DNA from 2 places in the Pseudoalteromonas sp. OANN1 genome. Region 2 is predicted to be linked to the other one. Evidence: predicted binding sites of a transcription regulator. Region 2 holds the regulator's gene; the other holds the start of a gene.
The links. The regulator FliA, encoded in region 2, starts transcription of late flagellar genes. The targets are predictions, from matches to a motif close to CTAAAGNTNNNNNNNNNNNNGCCGATA.
Positions count from the first base shown of each region.

Region 1: NH462_RS22210 (VC2046/SO_2500 family protein) is a predicted target of FliA. The motif match lies at 6,832-6,858, and genes of this name have one in related genera.

Region 1 is NZ_JAMXSE010000037.1:11,139-24,170, reverse strand. Features, by position in the region: gene queC (7-cyano-7-deazaguanine synthase QueC) at 1-537, shown strand, start outside; gene cysB (HTH-type transcriptional regulator CysB) at 590-1,567, opposite strand; gene NH462_RS22235 (hypothetical protein) at 1,981-2,742, shown strand; gene NH462_RS22230 (NCS2 family permease) at 2,809-4,098, opposite strand; gene NH462_RS22225 (sel1 repeat family protein) at 4,220-4,669, shown strand; gene NH462_RS22220 (SulA-like leucine-rich domain-containing protein) at 4,999-5,394, shown strand; gene NH462_RS22215 (YchJ family protein) at 5,440-5,901, shown strand; gene NH462_RS22210 (VC2046/SO_2500 family protein) at 6,276-6,797, opposite strand; tRNA gene NH462_RS22205 (tRNA-Tyr) at 6,910-6,994, shown strand; tRNA gene NH462_RS22200 (tRNA-Tyr) at 7,015-7,099, shown strand; tRNA gene NH462_RS22195 (tRNA-Tyr) at 7,129-7,213, shown strand; tRNA gene NH462_RS22190 (tRNA-Tyr) at 7,240-7,324, shown strand; gene NH462_RS22185 (DUF2938 domain-containing protein) at 7,342-7,839, opposite strand; gene NH462_RS22180 (helix-turn-helix domain-containing protein) at 7,912-8,307, shown strand; gene NH462_RS22175 (YgjP-like metallopeptidase domain-containing protein) at 8,330-8,986, opposite strand; gene NH462_RS22170 (ion channel) at 9,213-10,193, shown strand; gene NH462_RS22165 (HD domain-containing protein) at 10,211-10,852, opposite strand; gene NH462_RS22160 (class I SAM-dependent methyltransferase) at 10,980-12,170, shown strand; gene NH462_RS22155 (PilZ domain-containing protein) at 12,231-12,521, opposite strand; gene NH462_RS22150 (response regulator) at 12,531-12,914, opposite strand; gene hrpA (ATP-dependent RNA helicase HrpA) at 12,996-13,032, opposite strand, start outside.
Region 2 is NZ_JAMXSE010000006.1:209,421-218,669, forward strand. Features, by position in the region: gene fliQ (flagellar biosynthesis protein FliQ) at 1-265, shown strand, start outside; gene fliR (flagellar biosynthetic protein FliR) at 268-1,047, shown strand; gene flhB (flagellar biosynthesis protein FlhB) at 1,057-2,187, shown strand; gene flhA (flagellar biosynthesis protein FlhA) at 2,271-4,373, shown strand; gene flhF (flagellar biosynthesis protein FlhF) at 4,393-5,868, shown strand; gene NH462_RS07980 (MinD/ParA family protein) at 5,861-6,721, shown strand; gene NH462_RS07985 (RNA polymerase sigma factor FliA) at 6,724-7,458, shown strand; gene cheY (chemotaxis response regulator CheY) at 7,501-7,884, shown strand; gene NH462_RS07995 (protein phosphatase CheZ) at 7,904-8,680, shown strand; partial or broken gene NH462_RS08000 (chemotaxis protein CheA) at 8,694-9,249, shown strand, end outside.

The sequences.
Region 1 (13,032 bases), on a different contig from region 2:
GTAAAAGAGCTACAAGTTGCCGCTGACGTATGTGCAAAACTCGGCGTTGCTCATAAGGTCGTTGATATTTCTGCTATCAATCAATTATTGTCAGGCTCTAGCCTAACTGATGACATCGACGTGCCAGAAGGCCACTATGAAGAAGAGAGCATGAAGAGCACGATTGTGCCTAATCGCAATATGATTTTGCTTTCTCTTGCGGTAGGTTACGCTGTCTCTCTAAAAGCAAATAAGGTATTTTACGGTGCTCACTCTGGCGATCATGCAATTTATCCAGATTGCCGCCCAGAGTTCGTTAAAAAGATGGATGATGTTTGTCGCATTGCGAACTACGACGCCGTTGAAATTGTGAGTCCTTACCTTAACAACTCAAAAATTGATATCCTGACTGACGGTCTAAAAATGGGATTAGATTACGCTGACACTTGGACGTGTTACAACGGCCGCGAAAAAGCATGTGGTAAGTGTGGTGCTTGCCAAGAGCGTCTCGAAGCATTTGAACTAAACCACGCAACAGATCCACTCCCGTACGAATAACCGTATCGAAAAAGGCCTCTGTTGAGGCCTCTTCATATGCTGTTCAAGTGCTTCATTTCACAGGAAGCGTCATACCTTCAAACAGCTTGTCAATATCATCTTGATTTCGCAGCAAGCTTGCACGCTCTACCACATCTTTTGTGAGATGCGGTGCAAATCGCTCAATAAAGTCGTACATGTAGCCTCTTAGGAAGCTCCCTTTTCTGAAACCGATTTTCGTCGTACTTGCTTCAAATAGGTGACTTGCATCGATGCAAACTAAGTCGCTATCAGACTTTTCATCAAGTGCCATTGACGCCAATACACCAACACCGAGTCCTAATCTTACATAGGTTTTAATCACATCAGCGTCTGTTGCAGTAAACACGATGTGAGGCTCCAAGCCATGAGCATTAAATGCTTTATCCAGTTCTGAGCGGCCAGTAAAACCAAACACATAAGTGATCAACGGATATTTAGCGACGTCTTGCACCGTCAGTGCACTGCCTTTTTGTGCAAGTGGATGGTCTTTGGCGACCACAATACTGCGATTCCAGTGATAGCAAGGTAGCATGACCAGATCACTGTACAAGTGTAGCGCCTCGGTGGCGATAGCAAAGTCAGCATCACCTCGAGCGGCAGCATCAGAGATTTGCTGTGGCGTACCTTGATGCATATGTAGAGAAACCGCCGGGTATTTTTTCATAAACCCTTGGATCACAGGAGGTAACGCGTAACGAGCTTGAGTATGCGTCGTTGCGATGTTCAGTTTACCTTGATCTGGTAAGGTATGTTCATTTGCAACCGCTTTGATCCCTTCCACTTTAGAAAGGATCTCACGAGCAATATTAATAATTTCATTACCTGCGCCCGTAACATGCGTTAAATGCTTACCGCTACGGCCAAAAATTTGTACCCCCAACTCGTCTTCAAGCATGCGCACTTGCTTTGAAATACCAGGTTGAGAGGTATATAAACTTTCCGCCGTCGCTGACACATTAAGGTTGTGATTCAACACTTCGACGATATATCTCAATTGTTGTAATTTCATATTGCTTTTATTCTTATGATCTCTTGATGTTGAGCATCAGCCCATAGCAAAACCGCTTTTTGTTAGCGAGTTCAGTGCAAAGCGATAAAAACCGCCTGTTACGACCTTATGTAGGCTAGCACATTTGGTAAAAATGAGGTAGCCAAGAGGTACTAAATATCAGCATTTTCACTGACGCTCAGACAGTCACTTGGCCAAATAGCGAATATTTTGACACGCTTTTGCAAACTCACGAGCTAAATCTGGCGACTATCTTTCACTAAAACTAACCGCTCATTTAGGCATCGACTATACTAAAAAATAATGAATTCTTTATCTTTTTTACAGGTTATTGTCGTAAACCTGTTCAGAATAGTACGAATTCATGTAAGATTAAAAAATTACACTGGTGGTTACATGAAAGAGATTTCAGTATGTTTGTTTCTATTATAATAATGTTGATTGTTGCACTTATCGTCATAGCAGTTTGGGTAAGCGCTATCCAGCAACATAAAGAGAAACAAGAAGCGGAGAGACGCAAAGAACTTGCTAAGCAAAAACGCGTAATAGAAGAAGCGGAAGACGTCATCATGAATGGCAGCAATATTCCGATGTCTGAAGTCATGATCCGTATTATTCAACGCCGCGTGCATGACGCTTTAGCCGCAATGGTGGAGTTGTCTCCAACTTCGAAAGAATTAAAAAGTCGCTTACACGAGTCGCAAGAGCGCTTAAATACTCAGCCTGAAAAAGCAGCTGACTCAGACTCGATAGCACTTCCTGACAATGACAAGCAAATTATCGCATTAGTTCAAGGCATAAAGAAATTACGCCAACTACTGCGCTCTGAGCATAGTAAAGGTAAAGTAGACACTCAACTGTTCGTTAATGAAGACCGTAGGCTGGAGCGGTTTCAGCTTAAAATCAATGTTGAAAGCCAGATAAAACGCGGGCTTTCAGCAAGGACTGCAAATATGGTCGGTTCGGCAAGACAATACTTTGAAAAAGCTTACGCTACAATTTGCGCCGTCTCATACAATGATGACTATGTAAAAGAGAAAAAAGCACAGCTCGAAGGTTATTTAGAAGAGATCAGCAGCGAACTTAGAGCGTCCAACGCATCAGCGGTGAAAAAGAAAGCAGAGCAAGAACAAGACGACTTGGACGTTCTGTTTGCACCGAAGAAGAAGTGGTAACACCATTATTTACGTAAAAGGCTGGTCTCCCAGCCTTTTTGTTACAAATGAAGTAAACCCACTTGTTTAACCAAAAGCAAACTTAACGATAAAGAGTACTGTCAGTACCCAAACGCTGATACTGATTTCATTTGCTTTGTTACACGCCAATTTAACTGCTGTATAAGAAATAAAACCCAAAGCAATACCATGCGCGATTGAAAACGTGAGCGGTGTCATCAATAACACAACACTCACCGGAATAGCATCGCTCATCTCATCCCAATTAATCAACTTTAGGTTTTGTAGCATTAATACCGACACATACAATATCGCGCCCGCCGTCGCATATGCAGGAACCATCTGTGCCAGTGGCGCAAAGAACATCATGAGTAAGAAACAGATCCCTACGACCACGGCCGTCAACCCTGTGCGACCACCGACGGATACACCTGACACTGATTCGATGTATGAAGTCGTCGTTGAGGTACCGAGCACTGAGCCTGCAATCGTCGCGGTGCTGTCAGCTGACAGTGCCCTACCCAGTCTTGGCATACGTCCATGCTCGTCAGATAATCCAGCCTTTTGCGTCACCGCAACCAATGTGCCGCTGGTATCAAATAAATCGACAAATAAAAATGCAAACACCACGCTAAGCATGGACAGTTCAAAAATTCCGCTCAAATCCAACTGCATATAGGTCGGCGCGATGCTTGGGGGCACGTCAACAACCCCGTGATAATCTACAAGCCCAAGTCCCCACGCAATACCCGTTACCATTAAAATGCTGATAAGCACGCCACTTTTGACTTCACGGTACATGAGCGCCGCAATCACAAAAAAGCTCGCAATGGCTAATAGCGGGCCGGGAGAAGTGATATCACCGAGTTGTACTAATGTAGCATCGCTTGCGATAACAATTTTCGCGTTTTTTAGCGCGATTAACGCTAAGAATGCGCCAATACCTGCCGCAATCGCACGCTTTAGCACGATAGGTATAGCTTGGATCACCCATTCGCGAACCTTGAATACGCTCAAAAATAGAAATAAACAGCCCGACATAAATACCGCGCCTAATGCACTTTCCCATGTATAGCCCATGCCGAGCACAACACCATAGGTAAAAAAGGCGTTTAAGCCCATTCCAGGTGCAAGCGCTAATGGATAGTTTGCCCATAGCCCCATAATAAAACAGCCGATTGCGGCTGCGATACAAGTTGCCACAAAAGCAGCGCCGTGATCCATACCAGCTTCTGCTAGCATTGCTGGGTTTACGAAAACGATGTAAACCATAGTAACGAATGTCGTCAAGCCAGCAATCACCTCGGTTCTTACATTGGTGTGCATAGCTTGCAGTGAAAATAACCGCTCGAGCATAACTAAAATTACAAATTTGAGGAACAAGTGGTTGGATTTTAACACGAATCACTTTAAAACTCGGACAAAATAGTTAAAATTCAGCTACACTCTGCTTATCAACATTATTGCGAATAAAGATATGGATCAAAATAGCACCGACAACTCAGCAAACCATGACTTAGAACAGCAGCTGCTGAATGTGCTTGAATTTGTAACGTCGCCATTAAAAGCGGACGCAAAATTCCCAGATCTTCACGACAATACCCAAGCTTTGAAAAAAGGCCTTTATTACCTAAAAGAAAAATCTTTTCCGCTGGCGGCAAAATGGCTAAGACTGGCCGCGATGTCTGGTGATTTGAAGGCACAGTTTTTTTTAGGTTTGTTGTTTATGAAAGGTCAAGGAGTGCCACCCAGCCCCTTTCATGCAGCTGCTTGGTTAAGTTTGGCCAGTAGCCAAGGACACAAAGGTGCCGAACAAGTACTATTAGATGTACGCCGTTTTATTACAACTAAGCGCTTTAGAGATGCACAGTGCTATGCTGCAACACTTTACGAGCAAATTCATCAACTACAGCATATTAGCCAGTAAATTAAATTTTGCTCACCAAAAAAATGTAGGCTAGGCGTAGCTAAGCCTCTCTTAAGTAAACGTACGCTTACCCTCTGCAACGATCACAATAGTACAAGGAAAACTACTGTATAGCATCTGAGAAAGCTTCCTATTGCTTTACTCATACTGAACTTTCGTCAATTTAGCTGTCATCTAAAAAAATCACAACCCATTGTTTTATTTAAAAAATTAAAATTTAATACAAATCAAGCTTAAATATTGATTAAAAAGCTAGCAATTTCTCTTGCATTCACACACTGTATAAACTACTGTATACAAATACTGTATAGATAACCAGTGAGACAATTATGTTACACAGCAATACACTTCTACAGCCAAACAATTCGACTTATTACACACTTAACGAAATCAATAATGTAATCGTTGAAGATGAGATCGTCGCTAGCTTAGAGTTACTTAAAGTTTTACATAAATGTCAACATAAACAAGGCTGGACGCTACTCGTTGCGCCCGATAATGTACCAAACAAGTCACTGCTAGAAAGTGCTTCAGTTGATGCAAGCAAGTTGCTCGTCATTAGGCAAAAGCACATATACGACCTTGAGTATGTACTTAAAAGTGCTATCAGCAATGGTAATTTCGCTGCTGTGGTGATATGGACTGATATTGCTTCAGTGCAAACTATCAACAAAATGGAATTGCCAGTATCTGACGTTGCGATCCACTGTTTTCAAAGCGCTTAACAAGCTACAATAACAGGATATAAATTTGTTAAAACTGAAGTTTTTATGTCTTGTTATTGCAATTCATCCCTTCCCTATTCGCAATGCTGTGAGCCGTACCTTAAGGGACAAAAATTCGCAGAGCGTCCACAAATACTCATGCGCTCTCGCTATACTGCATACTGCTTAAAAGATGCACAGTATATTCATGACACCTACGCCCAGGCTAAACAAGCACAAAATAGTGTCGACGATATTGCTGCATTTGCTAATTATGCACGCTTTATAAAATTGGAAGTGCTAGAAGAAGTAGCAGAAGCTACTCAGGAGGTTGTTGAGTTTAAGGCGCACTATATCGCAGAAAACACGCACTATATACTCCATGAACGGTCAAATTTTATTACCGAAGCAGGCAGATGGTATTACTTAGATGGTGAATTGTACGATACGCCTACAACCAAAGTAGGCAGAAATGACGTCTGTCCGTGCGACAGTGGTAAAAAGTATAAAAAGTGCCATGGTAGCTAAAATAGTCTGAATTAGAGATTAAATACAAAGCAATAAAAAAGCTTGAAACGAGCTAAGGATGATTAAAGGCCGTTTAGCTTATACCAGTTGTATTAAGTAAATGATCTATCTTGAAGCGGGGAAATAGCTTTAGTAGCAAGGCAAAAATTTTGCTATTTAGTTGTTCTAAATGAGAAATTTTTAACGAAGCTAATATGCTATTTCACCCTTCAAATTGATTAGAGAATTAATTCAATTGGTATTAGACATGAAGCACGATAAGCATGGCGTTTTATGTCAGTCTAGTAACGAAGCAAACAGCTGTAAAACAGCAAGTTTAATACCAGTTTGTCTTAAACTTGCTCAATTTGAAGAAGTAAAAGCAGCTAATGTTGTTACGCCGTCGCGCGTAACATACTCTGCATATCTCCCGTTGCAATTTGATCATAAAAACCAGCTGCATCCATTGCCTTATCAGTAACCAAGGCCAGTTTACCTTGCGCGCTCGCCAAACGCCTTTTAACCGCTGGTTCCAAATTTTCTACAACTTCGAGTGGAATATGCTTTTTATCATTTCGTGCGGCAAAAGGTTCTGGATTTAAATTTTCTTGCAATCGCAAGGTCGCCATCGCCCCCATAGATACCAGCTGCGCGTTTTGCTGACCAATAAGCATATTATACTCTTTTGGCGCAAGTGGCTTTTGTGGACCTATTTCAAATTGCTTTTTTAGTGTTTCTTCTGAGTTATCTTTTGCGGCAGCTTCAGATTTTGGTAGATGAAATTGGCTAAAATCTAATGCATCGGTTGATAGCATAGATAATAGCATGGCAAAATCGGCAGAGCGCGTCTCATGAACACTAATGTTCAACGCGGACCCTAATTGCGACTCACTGATTAAAACGCCATCAATTTGCATGTATTCCAACCGATTATTTTGCTAATTATGAATTTATCGGCCTTTTTCCGAAAAACTTTAGTAGTTTTCTTTACTTCGAAAAAAACTTTGTTATTATCACCGCCGTTGTTTAGGAGGGGTTCCCGAGCGGCCAAAGGGATCAGACTGTAAATCTGACGGCTCAGCCTTCGCTGGTTCGAATCCAGCTCCCTCCACCATAAACAACAGTTACAATTTCGGAGGGGTTCCCGAGCGGCCAAAGGGATCAGACTGTAAATCTGACGGCTCAGCCTTCGCTGGTTCGAATCCAGCTCCCTCCACCACTTTCAAATTGTAACGCTTTAAAATGTATGGAGGGGTTCCCGAGCGGCCAAAGGGATCAGACTGTAAATCTGACGGCTCAGCCTTCGCTGGTTCGAATCCAGCTCCCTCCACCACTTTTAAAATAAACGCTCCAAATGATGGAGGGGTTCCCGAGCGGCCAAAGGGATCAGACTGTAAATCTGACGGCTCAGCCTTCGCTGGTTCGAATCCAGCTCCCTCCACCACTTTCTATTGCTTTATCTCACAATAAGCTTACATATATAAACGAGCTTAAAAACAACCCAAAGCCAAAAATCAAATGTGCTGCCATACTTTTTACCCTTGCCTTAGTCGGCTCTGGTAATTTAGATGCTGCGATCCCTGCACCAAAACAGGGTTGCATAATAAAAAATGGAAAAACACACGTTATGAAGCCAAAAACTAACGCAGTCAAAAGGCTAGGCTCAATCAACCAAGGCTTGCCCACGCTCAGTAGAAACACCAAGGCGAATACAATCCCAATGAAATAATGCATGGACCAGCCAATGACACGTTCACCAGATATTGGTTTACTACGCCCGATACCTTGATGCGTAAGTTGACCTTGACACAAGTGTCCAATCCACCTACCAACTAATGCATAATCTAAGCCCTTTATGGCAAACAAGCGACTGAGCATAAATGCCCACAAATCCATAACAAGCGTTGCACCTACGCCAATCACGACTGCTGGCATTAATATCGAATATAGGTTTTCCACTATTTTTACTCCTCTTTTTTACTGATAGCCGCTATCCTACTAGTTCAAGTTAACTTTAAGTCAAGGGCAAAAATGGATATCAGTGAAGTTGCAAAGAAGTCAGGTTTACCCGCATCCACGCTTAGATATTATGAAGAAAAAGGACTGATCCGATCGATTGGTCGACAAGGGCTCAAACGTGTTTTCCCCCCTTCGATACTTGAACGTCTAGCACTTATTACACTTGGCAGAAACGCAGGCTTTTCGTTAGATGAGATAGCGGACATGTTTACCCCCGAGGGTAAAGCGGATATTGATAGGGTGAAGTTACAATCCAAAGCGGATGAATTAAATGAAACCATTAAGCATTTAACTGCAATGCGAGATGGCCTCTATCACGCTGCAAAATGCCCTGCGCCAAGCCATTTTGAATGTCCGACATTTCAAAAGCTGTTAAAACGAGCGGCAAAGGTGAGGCCCGACAAATAATAGGCATAAACAGGACACTATGCTAATGCTCAATCATCAAGTCACGACCGTGGTCACGTAAGTAACGCCGAGCCATTTTATGGTCGTGGCCATAGTGCTTTGTTACCAAATGCCAAAATGCGCTATTGTGTGCCATGACATGAAAATGGCAAAGTTCGTGCACTACCACATAATCAATTACCCACTGAGGCGCACCAATCAAAAACGTATTAAACGCAAGCACGCCTTTAGATGAAAAACTGCCCCAGCGGCTTTTATAAACGCGTATTTTTAGGGTATCAAAGCGAGCTTGAATATCAGGTTGATAGCGCGCAATAACCATATCTACATAGTCATTTAGCGTTTCGCTTAACAGCGCAACTAATTCACGCCATTCATTTTTGACAGCCTTAAGTAAAACCCTTTTGTTATCAAAATCAATTACAGAGGTCGTACTTTCGCCTCTTTGAATGGTAAAGGTCTCGCCGAATACTTGCACAATACCTGTTTCCAGTGGCCGAGGGCTCTTTGGTATGATTTTTAGAGCAAGCTTTGATCTTATCCAATCGGATTTGCTTTCCACCCAATTATGTAACCAGCGCTCGCAAATTTGCTCTGGCGCATACACAAATACTTGGCCAGCTTTTATTTTTATCGCAACGCTCTTACGCTTTCGGCTTTTCTTCAATTGATATTGCAAGATAACAAATTCTTAGTCACTAAAGCATGCATTATAGTATGAGCAACTTATCAGAGTCACTGCAAACGCCATGTAAGATAATGAATTCGACCAATGATGACAATACACTCATCAATAGTGTGGTTTCTAACACTCTATAAATTAGAAAGATTTTTTCGTTAAATCACCGTATTTATTATTTTTGCTGCTACGCTTAATGAAAAAGGCATTTTGATTTAGGCAAGCTATGGCTGATAAACCCATTTGCCAATATGTGTCACCTGAGGGAAAAAAATGCAGTGAAATCGATATGGGCTCAGGTTACTGCTTTTGGCATGACAATAAATTCGATAAAGGTGGCTTGGAGCTAAGCCAAAAGCTTGAGCGCTACGCCAAGCGCGGCGGTTTGCTACAAGGCTTAGAGTTGAAGCGAGCCAATTTAGAAGGGCTCAATCTTGTTAACTTTGAAAATCATCATGGTTATGATCTATCTTATAGCAACTTCTATCGTGCCAATTTAAAAGGGGCGCACCTATTTAATAATACCATTAAGCATGCGTCGCTAATGAAGGCCGATTTGAGAGAAGCAAGTCTGCACTGCTGTAATTTAGAAAGCACCAATTTGCTCGGCATAAAGCTGGAAAACACCCGTATCGATAATATGGAACTCGGCGAGCAATTACTGCAAGAGCAGCAAGCTTTTGAGGCTCGCAGAAGCCGAGCGAAAGAAGACGCGGAGGACTTGTTTCTACAGTCCGAAGAGATCTATCGTTTACTACGTAAAGGCGCAGAAAACCAAGGACTATTTGAAATGGTTGGGCGCTTTACATACAAAGAGCTGCGCATGCGACATGCCCAGTATCCACGATTTTCAAAACGTCACCTTATTTCCAGCTTTGTCGACTTATTATGTGGGTATGGAGAAAAACCAGAAAATGTCATTCGTTTCAGTCTAGGTATGATAATTACCTGTGCATTTTGCTATTTTCTATTTGGTGTTTCGTTTCAAGATCAGATAATGCAACTGGACTTAGACAACAGTGTATCTGAAAACGTAATGGCGCTGCTGAACAGCTTTTATTTTAGTGTTGTTACCTTCACAACCTTGGGTTACGGGGATATTACGCCTGTGGGGATCTCCCGACTGATCGCAGCGGTAGAGGCTTTTACCGGCAGCTTTTCATTAGCGCTATTTGTGGTGGTCTTTGTGAAGCAAATGACGAGGTGATACTCATCTCGTCATTTTCAATCCGCGATTTCTGATTTCAGTTGTTCTAAAAAATCCAGCATATATTGGGTGCGGGCTTGTGCCTGCTCACGGGCTGCGGTGGTATGCATGTTATCTTTAATATGCAGCAGCTTAATGAAGAAGTGATCTAAGGTATATTTGGTATCGTCAGCTTTTCTGTGCTCACAAAAAGGGTCTTCTACATTGTAGAGATTACGCGCTATCGCCCCACCTACTTTCATACAGCGGCTAACACCTATTGCCCCTAGTGCATCCATTCTGTCTGCATCTTGAACAATTTTGGCTTCTAATGTCGTGGGTGTGACACCGGCGCTAAAGCTGTGTGCAACAATGGCGTGGTGAATCGCCTCAAGTTTATCCGTGTCGTACTTCAACTCTGTTAGGAAGGCAACCGCCTTATCTGCTGCTAATTTCGACGCCAGCGGCCTGTCTGGATGATTTTTTGCTACGGCAACACAATCATGTAACCAAGCGGCAGGGATCACCACCGCAGGATCCGCTCCCTCAGCTTCGCAAAGCACCTTTGCAACTTTAACTACACGCTTGATATGAGACAAATCATGGGCGGTATCTGCACATGGTGTCGACAGCATAAACTCTTCACATGCTTTTTCTAATTCATGCATTTTTAACGTCATTAAGCTCAACTTTTATTAATATCTGACAAATAAACCCACACAAATTCAGCGGGAAAGGCATTACTGATTGTATGTTGCCACACCCTTCACTAAAATGGCAGCTATCAGGAAAGATTAGAGAAAATATATGACTTGCGCGCTATATCTGCAACCAGGCAGAGAAAAATCCCTTAACAGAAAACATCCTTGGGTGTTCTCAAAAGCCATTAAAAAAGTAAAAGGTAAACCTGCCCTTGGCGATACCGTTAAGATTTACAGCAATGAGGGTAAATACCTCGCGACAGCCGCTTACAGTCCAGACTCTCAGATCAGAGCCAGAATTTGGACATTTGATGAATCACAACATATCGATCAAGCGTTCTTTGAGCAAAAACTCGCACGGGCACTAGCAGCCAGAGAATGTGTTATCGCTGAAGGTGGTTTAACTGGCTTTAGATTGTGTGCCGCAGAGTCCGATGGTCTGCCAGGTGTAACAATTGATAAGTTTGATAATTACTTGGTTTGTCAGTTGCTAAGCGCTGGTGCCGAGCGCCACAAGGGTGAAATAGTAATGGCATTGCAATCACTATTTCCCGATTGTCATGTTTACGAGCGCTCAGATGTTGATGTGCGCAAAAAAGAAGGCCTTGATAAAATTACCGGACCGCTTGCTGGCGATGCACCAACCGCCCCCGTCCTTATAAGCGAAAATGGTTTAAAGATTGAAGTCGATATCATCGGCGGCCATAAAACCGGCTTTTATCTAGATCAACGCGACAGTAGAGCCGCGTTAGAACGCTTTGTAAAAGACAAAGAAGTGCTTAACTGCTTCTGCTACACCGGTACATTTGGTCTTTATGCACTGCGCGGTGGCTGTAGTAAAGTAATCAACGTTGACGTATCGCAGCCTGCACTCGACACAGCTAAACGCAATGTAGAACATAATGGACTAGACTTATCGAAAGCTGAGTTTGTTAAGCAAGACGTATTCAAACTACTTAGACAATATCGTGATGAGGGCCGTCAATTCGATACTATTGTGATGGATCCACCAAAGTTTGCAGAAAGTAAGGCGCAGCTTAACGGTGCTTGTCGTGGCTACAAAGATATCAATATGATTGCCATGCAGATATTAAAGCCTGGTGGCACGTTACTCACCTTCTCGTGTTCTGGTCTTATGGAACAAAACCTGTTCCAGAAAGTCGTTGCAGACGCTGCGCTCGATGCCGGTAAAGAATTGTTGATTATGGAAAGACTAAATCAAGCAGCCGATCACCCTATTGCGGGCAATTATCCAGAAGGTTTTTACCTGAAAGGCCTTATTTGTAAAGTTTATTGATTTAGCAATTTATAGTGGTATTGGAGGAAGCTTCAATACCACCTTTAGGGCTTAGGTAATCTAATTAAATTTGGTGATTTCAAGCCCTACAATCCACTGCTCATCCTGCTCTTGACTACAACGGATCACGGTTGCATGAGCACTAAGCGGTTGGATCATATCACCACTAGAATCAATGAAAATGTCAACGGTTGAATTTGCTTCAATTGGGTCGCTCACTGTCACTGACAACCCTGTGGCGCTTAAATCGTGACAAACTCCTTGGTGCACTTTACCCGACTCAAGTTCGGTTAATTTTGCTACTGCATCCACCGACATACGCATAAAACGGCGTTTATCTTCATTGATCATATAATGCTCCTACACCATTGATTTTATTTTTTCTAATAGCGATTGCATTGAAAATGGCTTTACCACATAGGCATCGCAGCCGGCATCGAATCCCGCTTTTTGTTCTTTTTCGGACTCTAAACCAGATACCATTAATACAGGAATGTCCTTCGTCTCTGGTGTATTTTTCAACATTCGACAGGTGTCGTAACCGTCAAGGCCCGGCATACATACATCAAGCAAAATAGCATCTGGAGGATCAGCAATCGCATTAGACAAGCAACTCGTGCCCGAGTTTGCATAGCTCAGCTCAAACGCCCCTGACAGCGCCACTTCGAGCATTTCATAGTTAAAATACTCGTCGTCGACCACTAGCAGATGCGGTGCATTTTTCCTTTTCTCTCGTGTGGACATATTCAATGCCGCTTCCTTCTCACAATCCAAAACTTTACTTCCTCATATAATAAAGTAACTGTCGTACTCTAAAATGCAAGTTTATATTTCGCACTCTTTTATCGAATTCAGAACGCGT
Region 2 (9,249 bases):
ACCAGAAGTCTTTGTCGATATCTTAAGTGATGCATTGTTTTTAGTCATCAAGCTGGTGGCGGCGATTGTAGTACCTGGGCTTCTAGTTGGTTTAGTTGTTGCTGTGTTTCAAGCAGCAACATCGATTAATGAACAAACATTAAGCTTTTTACCTCGTCTCATTATTACTATCCTTGCGCTGATCATTGGCGGCCATTGGCTCACTCAAGAACTAATGGACTATTTTACCTCTTTGGTGATGCGCATCCCTGAAATTGCAGGCTAATCATGGAGTTCACCTTTGCGGTAATCATGCAGTGGCTAAGTGATTTTTTACTTCCACTGGTGCGGATAAGTTCAATGATGATGGTAATGGCGGGGCTTGGGGCACAGAGTGTACCTGCCCGAATTAAGTTTGCACTCGCCGTGGTCGTTACTTTTGCCGTGGTCCCCGTTTTGCCCAAATCAGAATTTACCGATTTGTTCTCCTTTTCGATGATTTTAGTTGTTATTCAAGAAATGGTCACTGGGGTAGCTATTGGGTTTGGTTCATTGCTACTTCTGAATACTTTTATCATTGCGGGTCAAATCCTTGCTATGCAAACCGGTCTTGGTTTCGCATCTGTTGTAGATCCGGCCAATGGGTTGAGTGTACCTGCTGTCGGTCAGTTCTATTTAATATTAGCGACATTACTGTTTTTTGTTTATAACGGCCATCTGATGATGATCCAAATGGTTGTGTATAGTTTTGAAAGCTTTCCCATTGCAGGGAACTGGTGGGCGGTAGACAATTTTTGGCGAATAGTTAATTGGGGGGGATGGATGTTCTCTACGGCTCTTGCACTTGCATTAGCTCCGTTAACTGCAATGTTGATTATCAATATCTCATTTGGGATTATGACTCGAGCCGCGCCTCAAATGAACATTTTCTCTGTGGGGTTTGCTTTTACCTTAGTTGCAGGGCTTACCATTATTTGGGCGACATTGGGTAATTTTTTAGCACAATTTGAATTTCAATGGCTCAAAATGACAGAGCTGATGTGCGATCTAATTGGTTGCACGGTATAGGAGTCTGAAATGGCAGAAGATTCCGGTCAAGAACGCACCGAAGAACCCACCTCCAAGAAAATAGACGATGCTAGGAAGAAGGGCCAAATAGCCCGTTCAAAAGAGCTCGGCACGACGTTTGTGTTATTGTTTTCTGCAATAGCTCTACTTTTGTATGGGCCTGGAATTGGGAAGGCGCTCTACAATGTTATGGGGCGAATGTTGTCGCTCAATCGCAATGAAACCTACGATACAACCAAAATGTTTGCTGTGTGGGGAGATATTGCTGCTGAACTGCTATTTCCAATGGCCATGTTTGTTTTTATAATCGCAATTGCAGGAATAGTGGGGAATACGTTACTCGGGGGCTTTAACTTTTCTTGGCAGGCAGCCGCTCCAAAAGCAAGTAAAATGTCCCCATTGAAGGGATTTAAGCGAATGTTAGGCCCGCAAGCGGCCATAGAGTTATTGAAGTCAGTTCTTAAGTTTGTATTAGTAGCTGGCTTTGCAATCTTGCTTATCAATATGTATTTTAACGAAATATTACACTTGAGTATTGAGCAAATCCCATCGAGTATAGAGCATGCGTTAGAAATCATTGCGTGGATGTTTTTAGCACTTAGTTGCACCATGATCATTATTTCAGCGATTGATGCCCCTTATCAAAGTTATAACCACCATAAACAGCTTAAAATGACGCTACAAGAAGTCAAGGATGAATACAAAAACTCAGAAGGTGACCCTCAGATAAAAGCGCGGATCCGTCGAACACAAAGAGAAATGTCGCAACGACGTATGATGCAAGATGTACCAGATGCAGATGTTGTTGTGACCAACCCTACTCACTATGCGGTTGCGCTTAAATACGACACTGAACGAGCGGGAGCGCCTATTGTAATTGCAAAAGGAGTTGATGAACTTGCGATGCAAATTAGAAAAATAGCCAAAGGGAATGAAGTGCCGATAGTGGAATCACCTGTATTGACTCGTTCGCTTTACCACACGACCGAAGTAGGTGATCAAATCCCTGAACAATTGTTTACCGCGGTTGCACAGGTACTTGCATATGTATTTCAGCTAAATCGTTTTCAAAAGGGCAAAGGGAAAAGACCCGTTGCACTTACTCGAGATTTACCAATCCCAGACGATTTGAAGCATTAAAATTGCTCTCATAAAAATAAGCTATTAATTGGAACGCATATTGCATTTGTTGCTATGTGTCAATTTTTTGCTTGTGTTAAGTTATGGAATTTAAAGCAGTTTTACAACAACTCAATCGAGATAAAAAAGAATATGCTAAAGGTGTGGGTACTCCATTGTTGGTGCTTGCAGCACTTGGCATGGTTATTCTACCGTTACCTCCTTTTTTGCTTGATATTCTATTTTCCTTCAACATTGCATTGGCACTAGTGGTGCTATTGGTGACTGTTTATACCTTGAAGCCACTCGAATTTGGTATGTTTCCGGCGGTACTACTGATCGCGACTATCATGCGATTGGCATTAAACGTAGCGAGTACTCGCGTCGTATTACTTGAAGGTCATAATGGTGGTGATGCGGCAGGTAAGGTGATCGAAGCCTTTGGTAGTGTTGTTATTGGTGGCAACTACGCCGTCGGTTTAGTTGTATTCCTTATCCTTATTATTATTAACTTTGTCGTAATTACCAAAGGTGCGGGTCGTATTTCAGAGGTGTCTGCGCGTTTCACCCTTGATGCTATGCCGGGTAAGCAAATGGCCATTGATGCGGACTTAAATGCCGGTTTTATCTCTGCAGATGACGCCCGGGCTCGTCGTGAAGAAGTGACTCGAGAAGCCGACTTTTATGGGTCAATGGACGGTGCAAGTAAATTCGTTAAAGGTGATGCTATTGCAGGTATCGTGATCCTCGCCATTAATATAATAGGTGGCCTTTTCGTTGGGATGATCCAGCATGATTTAAGCTTTGGCCACGCGATGGAAGTATATACCATGCTGACAATCGGTGACGGTCTGGTCGCGCAAATTCCATCTCTTTTACTCTCAATTGGCACTGCAATTGTCGTAACGCGTCAAAATGAATCGCACAACATGGGCGATCAGTTTAAAAGCCAACTGGGTAATGAAAAATCGCTAGCTATTGCTTCAGGTATTTTGATCACCATGGGACTCGTTCCAGGCATGCCACATGTTGCCTTCCTAGGTTTAGGTGTATTACTTGGCTATATAGCCTATTACACAAGCCAGCAAAAGAAAAAGGCGGAAATCGAAAAGGCAGAACAAGCTGCCAAAGGACCTGCTGCCAAAGGAGGCCATCAACAAGATCAAAAAGAGCTTGGTTGGGATGATGTACAACCTGTTGATGTGATTGGTTTAGAGGTTGGTTATCGCCTAATTCCTCTAGTTGACCAAGCCCAAGGCGGGGAGCTTCTCAGTCGTATTAAAGGGGTGCGTAAAAAGCTATCTCAGGAACTGGGCTTTTTAGTACCGCCGGTACATATTCGCGATAACCTAGAACTAGATCCAAATGCATACAATATTACTTTAATGGGAGTTGGCTCAGGAACCGGTGAGTTGAAGCATGGCGACGAACTTGCAATTAATCCAGGGCAGGTGTTTGGGCCGATTAAAGGTATAGAAACTAAAGATCCTGCATTTGGCCTAGATGCGGTATGGATTAAGCCAGACCAAAAAGATGAGGCGCATTCGCTTGGCTATACAGTAGTAGATGCTGCAACTGTGGTGGCAACACATATCAGTCAATTATTGACGAATAATGCATCACTATTGCTTGGCCATGAAGAAGTACAAAACCTATTAGATATGCTTGCGAAAAGTCACCCTAGATTAGTTGAAGGCTTAGTGCCTGATATTTTACCACTCACTACCGTGGTAAAAGTGCTTCAAAATCTGCTTAATGAGGGCGTTGCGATTCGAGATATGCGCTCGATTGTACAAACCTTAGTTGAGTACGGCCCACGGAGCCAAGACCCTGATGTGTTAACGGCTGCGGTAAGAATTTCATTACGCAGATTGATTGTTCAAGATGCCGTTGGAAGCGAAGAAGAAATTCCTGTCATAACATTGGCGCCTGAGTTGGAACAGATGTTGCATCAGTCACTTCAGAACGCAGGTGATGAGGGGGCGGGTATTGAACCTGGCTTGGCTGAGAGGCTTCAAGAATCATTAAGAGAAGCACATCACAACCAAGAAATGCTAGGGGAACCTTCCATCTTATTAACCTCAGGTATGTTAAGAAGTGTGCTGTCTCGATTTGTTAAACATACGATTCCAGGTCTTAGAGTGATGTCATATCAAGAAGTGCCGGAAGAAAGACAAATTAAGATAGTGAGCTCGGTTGGACAATAGAGGATAAAGGGGCTGTAACATGAAAATTAAACGTTTCTTCGCAAAAGATATGCGTACGGCTTTAAATGAAGTAAAAGAAGAGCTTGGTGCAGATGCTGTCATTATGTCTAACAAAAAGTTAGCAGATGGTGTTGAAATCGTCGCAGCAGTTGATAATGACCGTGCTGCAGCACCTGTTAAGCAAGCTCCAGCTGCCCGTGCGACTGCCTCAAACGAGGCTCCGACCCGCTTTGTCCGTCCAGAGCCTCGCCAAGCACAGCCAGCAAAACAAGCGCAAGTTGCCGATAGCTTAGCGGCATTGCTAGAGCGTCAGGCACCGCGCCCACGCTCACCAGAACTTGCTTCTATGTTCTCCCAATCGGGGATTGATACAGAGCAAATGTTAAGCAGCCAACGTAAAACACAAACTGCTGCGCCGGCGCACCAAGCGAAGCCACAGCAAGCTCGTCGCCAATCTTTTGACTTTGATGATGATGCATTTGAGCAGCCACAGCATTGGGGCGAGTCGGATGAGTTAGACAACGGTTTTGGTGATGATTTACCTGAGTTAAATGCCAAGCCTGACGAAATGAGTGCAATGCGCGAAGAAATGAACGCTATTCGTCAATTACTTGAACATCAAGTATCTGGTCTAATGAAACAAGAAATGGCTCGTCGTGATCCAACCCGTGCGTGTCTTGTTGACCGTCTGGAAGGAATGGGAATAGACAAAGATGTCGCTGAGCAAATGGCATGCTTTATCCCTGATGATGTGTCTCGTAAAGAAGCCTGGAATGCATTGTTAAACATGGTGATCAACCAAATGCACACCACTAACAATGATATTCTTCGTCAAGGTGGAGTATTTGCGATGGTGGGTCCAACTGGTGTTGGTAAAACCACAACGGTTGCAAAATTAGCGGCATTAGGTGCACAAAAATACGGTGCAGATAAAGTGGCGTTAATAACGACAGATACCTACAGAATTGGCGCTTACGAGCAGTTAGCTACCTATGGTAGAATCATTGGTTGTCCGGTTAAGCAAGTTAAAGATGCAAATGAACTTGCAGAAGTGCTTTATCATTTACGCAATAAGCGTCTAGTATTAATAGATACAGCGGGAATGAGTCAAAGAGATTTGCGCTTAACTGAACAGTTAAATACACTTATGCGTAGCGCGAGAGTAGATATTCGCAGCTATTTAGTATTAAGTGCGACAGCACAAATGAATGTGTTACAAGAAACAGTAAGACACTTCAAAAAAGTAAATTTAAGTGGCTGTATTTTCACAAAACTTGATGAAAGTCTAAGTTTAGGTGAGATAATTAGCATAGCGATTCAAAATCGCTTGCCAATAGGGTATCTTACCAACGGTCAGCGAGTGCCAGAAGACATTCGCGTAGCAAATGCTCAAAAGCTAGTAAAAAAGGCTGAGCAATTGTATTTAAAAAGAATAAAAGCACAGCACTCTCGACGTGTACCTGTAGCGTCAGAGTCAGTAGGAATGTATGATTAACACAGTTTTAGATCAAGCAAGTGGCCTGCGTAGAATGAGTCAAAATAGCAACCAGGGTGTAAAAGTAATAGCCGTGACCGGTGGAAAAGGTGGGGTGGGTAAAACCAACGTCTCGCTCAATACTGCCATCGCTATGGGCCAACAAGGACAGCGAGTTCTCGTTTTAGATGCGGACTTGGGCTTGGCAAACTGTGATGTGATGTTAGGTCTAAGGGTAGAAAAGAATCTGTCACACGTGTTGTCGGGTGAATGTGAACTAGATGAGATTCTCGTAGAAGGTCCCGCTGGAATTAAAATTGTACCGGCGACTTCAGGCTCTCAAAGTATGGTAGAGCTGACTCCCGCAGAGCATGCAGGACTTATTCGTGCATTTAGCGAGCTTAACACGCAATTTGATGTATTAATTGTTGATACCGCAGCTGGTATCTCAGATATGGTTCTGAGCTTCTCTCGAGCTGCACAAGATGTGATGGTTGTGGTGTGTGATGAACCGACTTCCATTACAGATGCTTACGCGTTGATCAAAGTTTTGAGCAGAGAGCATGGTGTCTATCGTTTTAAAATTGTTGCCAATATGGTCCGCAGTATGCGTGAAGGGCAAGAATTATTTGCTAAACTTTCAAAAGTTACAGACCGTTTTCTTGATGTAGCACTGGAATTAGTGGCCACCGTACCGTTTGACGAAAACATGCGTAAATCTTCTCGCAGACAAAGAGCTATCGTGGATTTATTTCCGAGTTCTCCTGCGGCGATTGCGATTAAGGGACTTGCCGCTAAGGCAGTGAAATGGCCAATTCCGCATCAACCTTCCGGTCATCTAGAATTTTTCATTGAACAACTTGTAAACGGGTGATTATGGCTTCTCCGGTCAATAGAGCTGCGGGATATCAAACTTCAGACCACATTCATAAGGTGGTTGAACGGCATGCTCCACTTGTCAAAAAAGTGGCGTGCCACCTGATTGCTCGACTTCCGGCAAGTGTGCAACTCGACGATCTGATCCAGTCAGGTATGATTGGGTTGATTGAAGCATCTAAAAATTTCGATGCAACTAAAGGCGCTAGTTTCGAGACCTTTGCCGGGATCCGTATTCGAGGCGCAATGCTGGATGAAATCCGTCGTGGTGATTGGGCGCCTCGTTCTGTTCACAAAAATAGCAGAATGGTTGCAGAAGCTATATCTGAGCTCGAATCTCTCCTTGGTCGAGAACCAAAAGACACTGAAATCGCTGAAAAACTTGATATATCTCTAGATGAGTACCATCATATTTTACATGATGTAAATGCAAGTAAAGTCATCGGTATTGAGGATCTTGGGGTTGATGAAGACGTGATAACCCCAGCAAACAGCGATTTTGCGCTAGACAAACCGTTTAATAACGTTAAAAATGAACGTTTTAACGAGTCTTTAGTAAATGCTATCAAAGCGTTACCCGAAAGGGATGCTCTGGTTTTATCACTTTACTATAACGACGAAATGAATTTAAAAGAGATTGGTGCCATCCTTGATGTCAGTGAATCTCGAGTAAGCCAAATTCACGGTCAGGCAATGATAAAGCTTAAAGCTAAAATCAATGACTGGATAAATTAGAGTACATAAAATAGTTGGGTTCGAACCTCACTGGAGGAAGTTTTGGATAAGAACATGAAGATTCTCGTGGTTGATGATTTCTCTACTATGAGAAGAATAATCAAAAACCTATTAAGAGATTTAGGCTTTACCAATGTTCAAGAAGCTGATGATGGTAGTACAGCACTTCCGATGCTACAAAATCAGGAGTTTGACTTTGTAGTAACTGATTGGAATATGCCGGGCATGCAAGGTATTGATTTGCTTCGTGCAATACGCGCAGATGAAAAGCTTAAGCACATTCCAGTGTTGATGGTTACCGCAGAAGCGAAAAAAGAACAAATTGTTGCAGCAGCGCAAGCAGGGGTGAACGGATATATTGTTAAGCCGTTTACTGCGGGTACGCTCAAAACTAAGCTTGAAAAAGTATTTGAGCGACTAGGCTAACAGCAAGGGGATATGGCCTATGTCTGTAAATGCTGCGCCTCAAATTACACTTGAACAAGCTAAGCAACTTGTTGAGCTTCTAGAACAAGGTGAACAAGAAAAAGCTGACCAGCTGATTTTAGAAGCTGCTAACAAAGAGCAATCGGAGTTATTTGCAGAAGTTGGAAAGCTAACTCGCCAATTACACGAGTCCTTGAAGAACTTTGAGCTCGATACTCGACTCTCAGATCTCACGACAGAGGCTATACCTGACGCCAAGCAGCGTCTTAATTATGTTATGGAAATGACAGAAAGCGCTGCTAATAAAACGATGGACGCGGTCGAAGAAAGCTTACCTCTTGCGCAGAATCTAGCGGATGAGTTAGCGCAAATAAAGCCCACTTGGGATCGATTGATGAGCAGAGACATTCAACTCGGTGAGTTTAAATCTCTGTGTCATGATCTCGACAGCTTTATGCAGACTTCAAAGACACGTACAGACGAATTACAAGGTTTAATGACTAATGTGCTGATGGCTCAGGACTATCAGGATTTGACTGGGCAGGTTATTCGGCGCGTCATTGAGCTTGTGAGAGAAGTAGAAGATAGTCTCATTCACCTCCTGACTGTTTTTGGTACTTCAGATGAAGCGCCTTCAACTGCTGTGAAAGCGAATGAAAACGAAATAAAAACAACTGAGACTATCAGTGATGAATTGTCTGGACCTGAAGGTCCAATTATTGACGCTGAATCGCGAGATGACGTGGTTTCTGGTCAAGACGAAGTCGATGACTTGCTATCTAGTTTAGGCTTCTAGTTGGAGAGTGTGTATGAGCTTTGAAGTCGATGAAGATATCTTGCAGGACTTTCTTGTTGAAGCAGGCGAAATATTAGAACTGTTATCTGAACAGCTTGTTGAACTAGAAAATAATCCTGAAGATAAAGAACTTCTCAATGCGATTTTCCGTGGCTTCCATACCGTAAAAGGTGGGGCTGGCTTCCTAGGTATGACCGAACTGGTCGATGCCTGTCACGGTGCGGAGAACGTGTTTGATGTACTACGACAAGGGCAACGAAAAGTAACTTCCGAACTGATGGATGTTATTTTGCAATCTTTGGATACGATCAACGAAATGTTCGCTTGTATTCAAAACCGTGAGGAACCAGAAGCGGCCGACCCTGTGTTGCTTGAAACACTCCACAAACTTAGCCAGCCTGCATCTGAAGACGAAGTCAGTGAAGTGATTGACGAACCTACTTCTGAGCCAGAACCTGTGGTGCCAGATTTAAGTGCTGATGATATTTTATTCGACGCCGATGTTGGCTCAGGCGATGATAGCGGCTCCAGCATCGATGAGATAACAGAAGAAGAATTTGAAAATCTTT